Gemmatimonas sp.: one gene and its partner. Each later gene encodes a partner of the first gene's protein in a complex. Links are inferred from orthologs where the notes say so. Each region holds a gene or a part of one and is shown in the gene's direction. Other genes may lie near its edges. The genes, in order: groL and metK.

Evidence for each region.
Region 2: the proteins of groL (region 1) and metK are in contact, whole or in part, in a cryo-EM structure (PDB 8P4O), measured with the Escherichia coli proteins. The link is inferred for Gemmatimonas sp. from one-to-one orthologs.

The regions. Positions count from the first base shown.
Region 1 is NZ_JANPLK010000042.1:53,689-56,847, forward strand. Bases 184-3,021 are described here. They hold groL (chaperonin GroEL), read left to right. Parts: upstream 184-698; coding sequence 699-2,345; downstream 2,346-3,021. Other genes in these bases: RMP10_RS10940 (co-chaperone GroES), read left to right, coding at 362-664; RMP10_RS10950 (MBL fold metallo-hydrolase), read right to left, coding at 2,425-3,021. Also shown: RMP10_RS10935 (type III pantothenate kinase), read left to right, coding at 1-87; more of RMP10_RS10950, read right to left, coding at 3,022-3,159.
Region 2 is NZ_JANPLK010000014.1:19,307-22,579, reverse strand. The notes cover bases 209-3,160. They hold metK (methionine adenosyltransferase), read left to right. Parts: upstream 209-1,074; coding sequence 1,075-2,247; downstream 2,248-3,160. Other genes in these bases: RMP10_RS04245 (hypothetical protein), read left to right, coding at 2,890-3,160; RMP10_RS04250 (bifunctional nuclease family protein), read left to right, coding at 2,342-2,857; ptsP (phosphoenolpyruvate--protein phosphotransferase), read left to right, coding at 209-1,021. In the rest of the region: more of ptsP, read left to right, coding at 1-208; more of RMP10_RS04245, read left to right, coding at 3,161-3,273. UniProt on the Escherichia coli protein: Catalyzes the formation of S-adenosylmethionine (AdoMet) from methionine and ATP.

The DNA.
Region 1 (3,159 bases):
CCGTGGTGTTCGGAGTTCGATCTCATCGAGCCGACGCTTACCCTGCAGGGATTGCGCTTGGCATACGAGCTGCTGGTTGTGCAGTAGGCAGCGGCTTCCCCGATGCGGGGGCTGCCGTCAAGGCAGTCTGCTGCGGGATACATCTGCCACATTGAGCCGTCGAATGTCGAATCGGCAGTTCGAGTCGAACGCTAAACGCTTTTATTGCTTGCAGTTACAGAATTGTATCGACCGTGCGCCCCGCTTGACTGCCACCGTCGTTTCGTTTAGCTTTTGGTCGTTAGCACTCGACTCGCTTGAGTGCTAACATCGAGCATATTCATTGGTTCGATCCCTGACACATACGCAGGAGACAACAGTTATGGCCACTCAGAGTGCCGCCAAGGTAGCGCCGCTCGCTGATCGCGTCGTCGTGAAGCCGAGCGAAGAAGCGGAACAGATGCGCGGTGGACTGTACATCCCGGATACCGCCAAGGAAAAGCCGCAGCAGGGTTCTGTCGTGGCTGTTGGCCCGGGCCGTTATGAGAAGGAGACCCGCGTGCCGATGGACGTGAAGGTCGGCGACAAGATCCTGTACGGGAAGTACAGCGGTACGGAAGTGACGATCGACGGTGAGCAGCTGCTCATCCTCCGCGAGTCGGATGTGCTCGCGGTGATCAGCTAATCGTCTTCGAACCACTCAACGGAAAATAGCAACCATGGCTGCCAAGGAACTGCATTTCAACGTGGACGCGCGCGCTGCTCTCAAGCGTGGCGTCGATCAGCTCGCCGAGGCCGTGAAGGTCACGCTCGGACCGAAGGGCCGTAATGTCGTCATCGACAAGAAGTTCGGCGCCCCGACGATCACCAAGGACGGTGTCACGGTCGCGAAGGAAATCGAGCTGGCCGATCCGATCGAGAACATGGGCGCGCAGATGGTGAAGGAAGTCGCGACCAAGACGTCGGATCTCGCTGGCGACGGCACCACGACCGCCACGGTGCTCGCCCAGGCGATCTTCCGTGAAGGCCTCAAGAATGTGACCGCCGGCTCCAACCCGATGGCGCTGAAGCGCGGCATCGAAAAGGCCGTTGCGAGCATCGTTGAAGAACTGAAGCGTATCTCCGTGCCCACCACGGGCAAGAAGGAAATCGCGCAGGTCGGCACCATCTCGGCGAATAACGATCCCGAGATTGGTAACCTCATCGCGGAAGCGATGGAAAAGGTCGGCAAGGACGGCGTGATCACCGTCGAAGAGGCCAAGGGCCTCGAGACGACGCTGGAGACGGTTGACGGTATGCAGTTTGACCGTGGCTATCTCTCGCCGTACTTCGTCACGGATCCGGAGAAGATGGAGGCGGTGCTCGACAACGCCATGATCCTGATTCATGACAAGAAGATCTCTGCCATGAAGGATCTTCTCCCGGTGCTCGAGAAGGTTGCCCAGCTCGGCAAGCCGCTCCTCATCATCGCCGAAGACATCGAAGGCGAAGCGCTCGCCACGCTCGTCGTCAACAAGCTGCGCGGCACGCTGCGCGTCGTCGCCGTCAAGGCGCCGGGCTTTGGCGATCGTCGTAAGGCGATGCTGCAGGACATCGCGACGCTGACCAAGGGTCAGGTCGTGTCCGACGAAGTCGGCTTCAAGCTCGAAAACGCGGTCCTTACGGACCTCGGCACGGCCAAGCGCATCGTGATCGACAAGGACAACACGACGATCATCGACGGCGGCGGCGAAACGAAGGACATCGAAGGCCGCGTCAAGGAAATCCGCGGTGCCATTGAAAAGAGCACGTCGGATTACGATCGTGAGAAGCTCCAGGAGCGTCTCGCGAAGCTCGCCGGTGGTGTGGCCGTCATCAATGTCGGCGCCGCGACCGAAGCGGAAATGAAGGAGAAGAAGGCTCGCGTCGAAGACGCGCTGCACGCCACGCGTGCCGCCGTTGAAGAAGGCATCGTCCCCGGCGGCGGCGTCGCGCTCATCCGCGCGCAGCACGTGCTCAAGGACGTCAAAGTCGTCGAGCGCGACGAGCAGATCGGTGTCGACATCGTGCGTCGCGCGATCGAAGAGCCGCTCCGCATCATCGTCCAGAACGCAGGTGGTGAAGGCTCCATCGTCGTTGAGAAGATCCGCACGGCGAAGGAAACCAGCTTCGGCTACAACGCGCTGACCGATGTGTACGAAGACCTCGTGCAGGCCGGCGTGATCGACCCGACGAAGGTGACCCGCACGGCGTTGCAGAACGCCGCGTCGATCGCCGGTCTCCTCCTCACGACGGAAGCGCTTATCGTCGAGAAGAAGGACAACTCGGCTCCTGCCGGCGGCGGCCATGGTGGCGGCGGCGGCGGTGGCATGGGCGGCATGTACTAAGCCGTTCCAACGGTCGAAGGAAACAGAACGGGCGCCCAATCGGGCGCCCGTTCTGCCGTTCGAACCCGTCGTGTGGCGGTTAGAAGCCGAGCGACAATTGCGACGCGCGCACCAACCACGCCGCTTCACCGGTCGACGTCATCGGCGGCAACGGGAGCTGCTGCGACGCCGCCAACAACGCGTCGCGGGTCCATCCCGCGCGGCGCAGTGCTGCGCGCGTTCGCTCGATCGCCAGCGAGGGCAGGTTGTTGGTTTCGCTCAGATGCGTGAGCAGAACCCCACGCAGTCCGCGATGCGCACACGCGCTCACGAACGCGGCGGCGGCGCCGTTCGAGAGATGTCCGAGTCCTCCGCTGATCCGTTGTTTCAGCGACCAGGGATACGGACCGCGCGCGAGCATCTGCTCGTCGTGATTCGATTCGACCACCAAGAGGTCCAACCGCTCAAAGGCGACCGGCAGGGTATCCGGAACACGTCCGACATCCATCGCCACCCCCGCGCGCGCACCACTCCGGATGTCGGTCAAGACGAGTGCACAGCAATCCCGTGCGTCATGCGGCACCGACGACGTCTCGATCAGGAAACCACTGATCAAGGTTGGCCCCTGCGCCGCGAACGCCCGTGCATCGCGCAATGGCACGTCCGTTCCGCTGCCGCTGCCTAGCGCGTCGATCGTGCCCCCCGATCCGTACACGGGCCACCCCCACCGCGCGCACGCTGCTACGGCGCCGCTCGCGTGATCGGTGTGCTCGTGCGTCAGCAAAAGCGCGCTGATCTCTTCCGGCCGACGTCCCACCGACTGCAGCCGTCGCAC
Region 2 (3,273 bases), on another replicon or contig:
GGCCGGTCGCGTCGGCGAGATGCGCGAGATCGCGCACAGCGAAGCGATCACTCCCGATGGCGTGCGCATGGTCATTCGCGCCAACGTCGACATCCCCGAAGAAGCGGAGATGAGCGCGACCAGTGGTGCCGATGGCGTGGGCCTCATGCGTACGGAGTTCCTCGTCGTCGGCCGCGCCACGATGCCCGACGAGGAAGAACAGTACAAGGCCTACAAGAAAGTCATTCAGGCCTTCGGCACGCGTCCCGTCATCATTCGCACGTTCGATGTCGGCGGCGACAAACTGCCGGTAGGCGGATTCCCCAGCGAGGCCAATCCGTTCCTCGGCTGGCGCGCCATCCGCATGTGTCTCGACGAGAGCGAAATGTTCAAGGTGCAGCTCCGCGCGCTGCTGCGCGCCGGGGTGCACGGCGATCTGCGCATCATGCTGCCGCTGGTCGTCACCGTCGACGAAGTGCGGGAAACACGCCAGTTGATCGACGTAGCCGTGGCCGAACTGGCTGCACGTCGCATTCCATTCCGGGCTGATGTACCGCTGGGCGTGATGGTTGAAACGCCGGCCGCCGCCATTGCCAGTGATACGCTGGTGCGTGACGTCGACTTCTTCAGCATCGGTTCGAACGACCTCGTCCAGTACACGCTCGCCGTCGACCGTGGCAACGCGAACCTCGCCCCCCGCTTCACGCCGTTCCATCCCGCCGTGCTTCGCCTGATCGCGCAGGTGCAGGCCACCGGGGCGGCCCACGGCATCGATGTCTGCGTCTGCGGCGAAATGGGCTCCCAACCGCTGGCGGTGTTCGCCCTCATGGGACTCGGCATCCGTCAGCTCAGCGTGGCCCCGCGGGCCGTCGGTGAAGTAAAGCGGGTCATTCGCAGCGTGCGGATGGCCGCGGCGCAGGATGCGGCCCAGGCCGCACTCGCGGCCGGAACCGCGCGCGAAGCGGAAACACTGTTGCGTCGTCGTTTGCGTACCGAACTCGATGCGGCCGCCCAGTCGGGCGGGTTGCCCGCACTTTCATAGCGGACTAGTCTACGCGAGACCCTCTCGCACGAACCTTCTACCCAGAGTGCTGCGTGGCCGATCGTCACCTGTTTACGTCGGAGTCCGTGACCGAAGGACATCCGGACAAGATCGCGGATCAGATTTCGGATGCCGTGCTCGACGCCATCTTGGCCAAGGATCCCGCAGCGCGCGTCGCCTGTGAGACCTTGGTGACGACCGGCTTGGTGGTGATCGCCGGCGAAATCACGACGTCGGCCTACGTGCCGCTGCCGGAGATCGTGCGCAAGACCATCGAAGGGATCGGCTACACCGACGCCAACTTCGGTTTCGACAATAAGACCTGCGCCGTCATGAGCACGATCGACGCGCAGTCGCCCGACATCTCGCAAGGCGTGGACACCGGCGGCGCCGGCGACCAAGGCATGATGTTCGGCTATGCGACCGACGAAACGGCGGAACTCATGCCGTTGCCCATCCAGCTTGCGCACGCCCTCACGCACCGCCTGTCGGCGCTGCGCAAGGACGGCTCGCTGCCGTGGCTCCGCCCCGACGGCAAGGCGCAGGTCTCGGTGATCTACGAAGGCGATCGTCCGATTGCCGTCGACACGGTCGTCATCTCCACGCAGCACGACGAGAAGGTGTCGAACACCAAGCTCCGTCGCGCCATCCTCGACGACGTCATCATGGCGTCGATTCCCGAGGAGTATCTGCCCAAGCGCCTCAAGACCCACATCAATCCCACCGGCCGCTTTGTCATTGGTGGCCCGCAGGGTGATGCCGGTCTGACCGGACGCAAGATCATCGTCGACACGTACGGCGGCATGGGCCGTCACGGTGGCGGCGCCTTCAGTGGGAAGGATCCGTCCAAGGTCGATCGCTCGGCCTGCTACGCGGCGCGGTGGGTGGCCAAGAACATCGTGGCGGCGAAGCTCGCCTCGCGCTGTGAAGTGCAGGTAGCCTATGCGATCGGTGTCGTCCAGCCGGTGTCGGTGTACGTCCAGACCTTCGGGACCGGCGTGGTGTCCGACCGGGCGATCGAGGCCGCGGTGAACGAGGTGTTCGACCTCACGCCGCGCGGCATCACGCGTGATTTGGACCTGCGCAAGCCGATCTATCAGGCCACCGCCGCGTACGGGCATTTCGGTCGCCGTCCGGAAACCGTGGGGCGCGGCCGCTCGGCCCGCACCACGTTCACATGGGAACGCACCGACCGCGTCGCCGCGCTCAAGCGCGCCATTCGGTGATCCGCGAGGGGGCACCGCTCCGCACCACACGTGCCGAGCGGTGTGCCCCGCGGACGGCGTGCCGTCCTCGCGTTCGCCTGCACGAGGAGTAACGATGATGGTTGAAGTCACGGTGGCCCGACTCGGGCTCGACAGCGCGACGAATTCCTACGTCGTCATTCTCCGCGAACGAGGCGGGAAGCGCGTCCTGCCCATCTGGATCGGGCAGCCGGAGGCGGAGTCGATCGTGATGCAGATGAATTCGGTGAAGCGCGAACGGCCGATCACGCACGACCTCTGCAAGTCGCTCATCATCGGGCTCGGTGGCACGCTGCGCCGCGTCTCCATCACTCGCGTACAAAAGAACACGTACTACGCCGAGATGCAGATCGACGGACCCATCGGCGTAGTCGAGGTCGACGCCCGTCCGTCCGACAGTATCGCGATTGCCCTGCGGCTCGACGCGCCGATCTTCGCGCCGTCCGCATTGCTCACTGCGCTCGACGACGATCAGGATGACGACGGCGATGACTTCTCCGTCCACGCCTCCGACAGCGAACTGACGGCCGAACAGCTCAAGGCCTATCTCGAGAACCTCCGGCCGGAAGACTTCGGCAAGTTCTCGCCCTGACGTTTCCGCTCCCCCACCCGATTGTCCACCGCGTGTCCCGACTCCCGTCGTTCTTCCGACTTCTCGCGCTGACCCTCGTCGCCGCGACCGCCGCCGCGACCGCCACGACGTTGCACGCGCAACCGCGCTCCGTCGATGGACGCGTTCGACGTCCCGTCAGGGTCAACGCGGACTCCACCGGCATGGGACCGGCCGTCGGTGCGTGGGTCACGCTGCATCGCGTCGGCAAGGACACCGCTGGACCGATCGACTCCATCCGCACTGACGCGCAAGGACACTATCGCTTCCGGTGGACGCCCTTCGGCACGGCGGATGGTGTCTACTTCGCGTCGACGACATGGGGAGGCATCGCCTATTTCACGCCGCCACTCAAGACCGTCGACGCGCGCGGTGACGACGCCGAGATTACGGTGTTC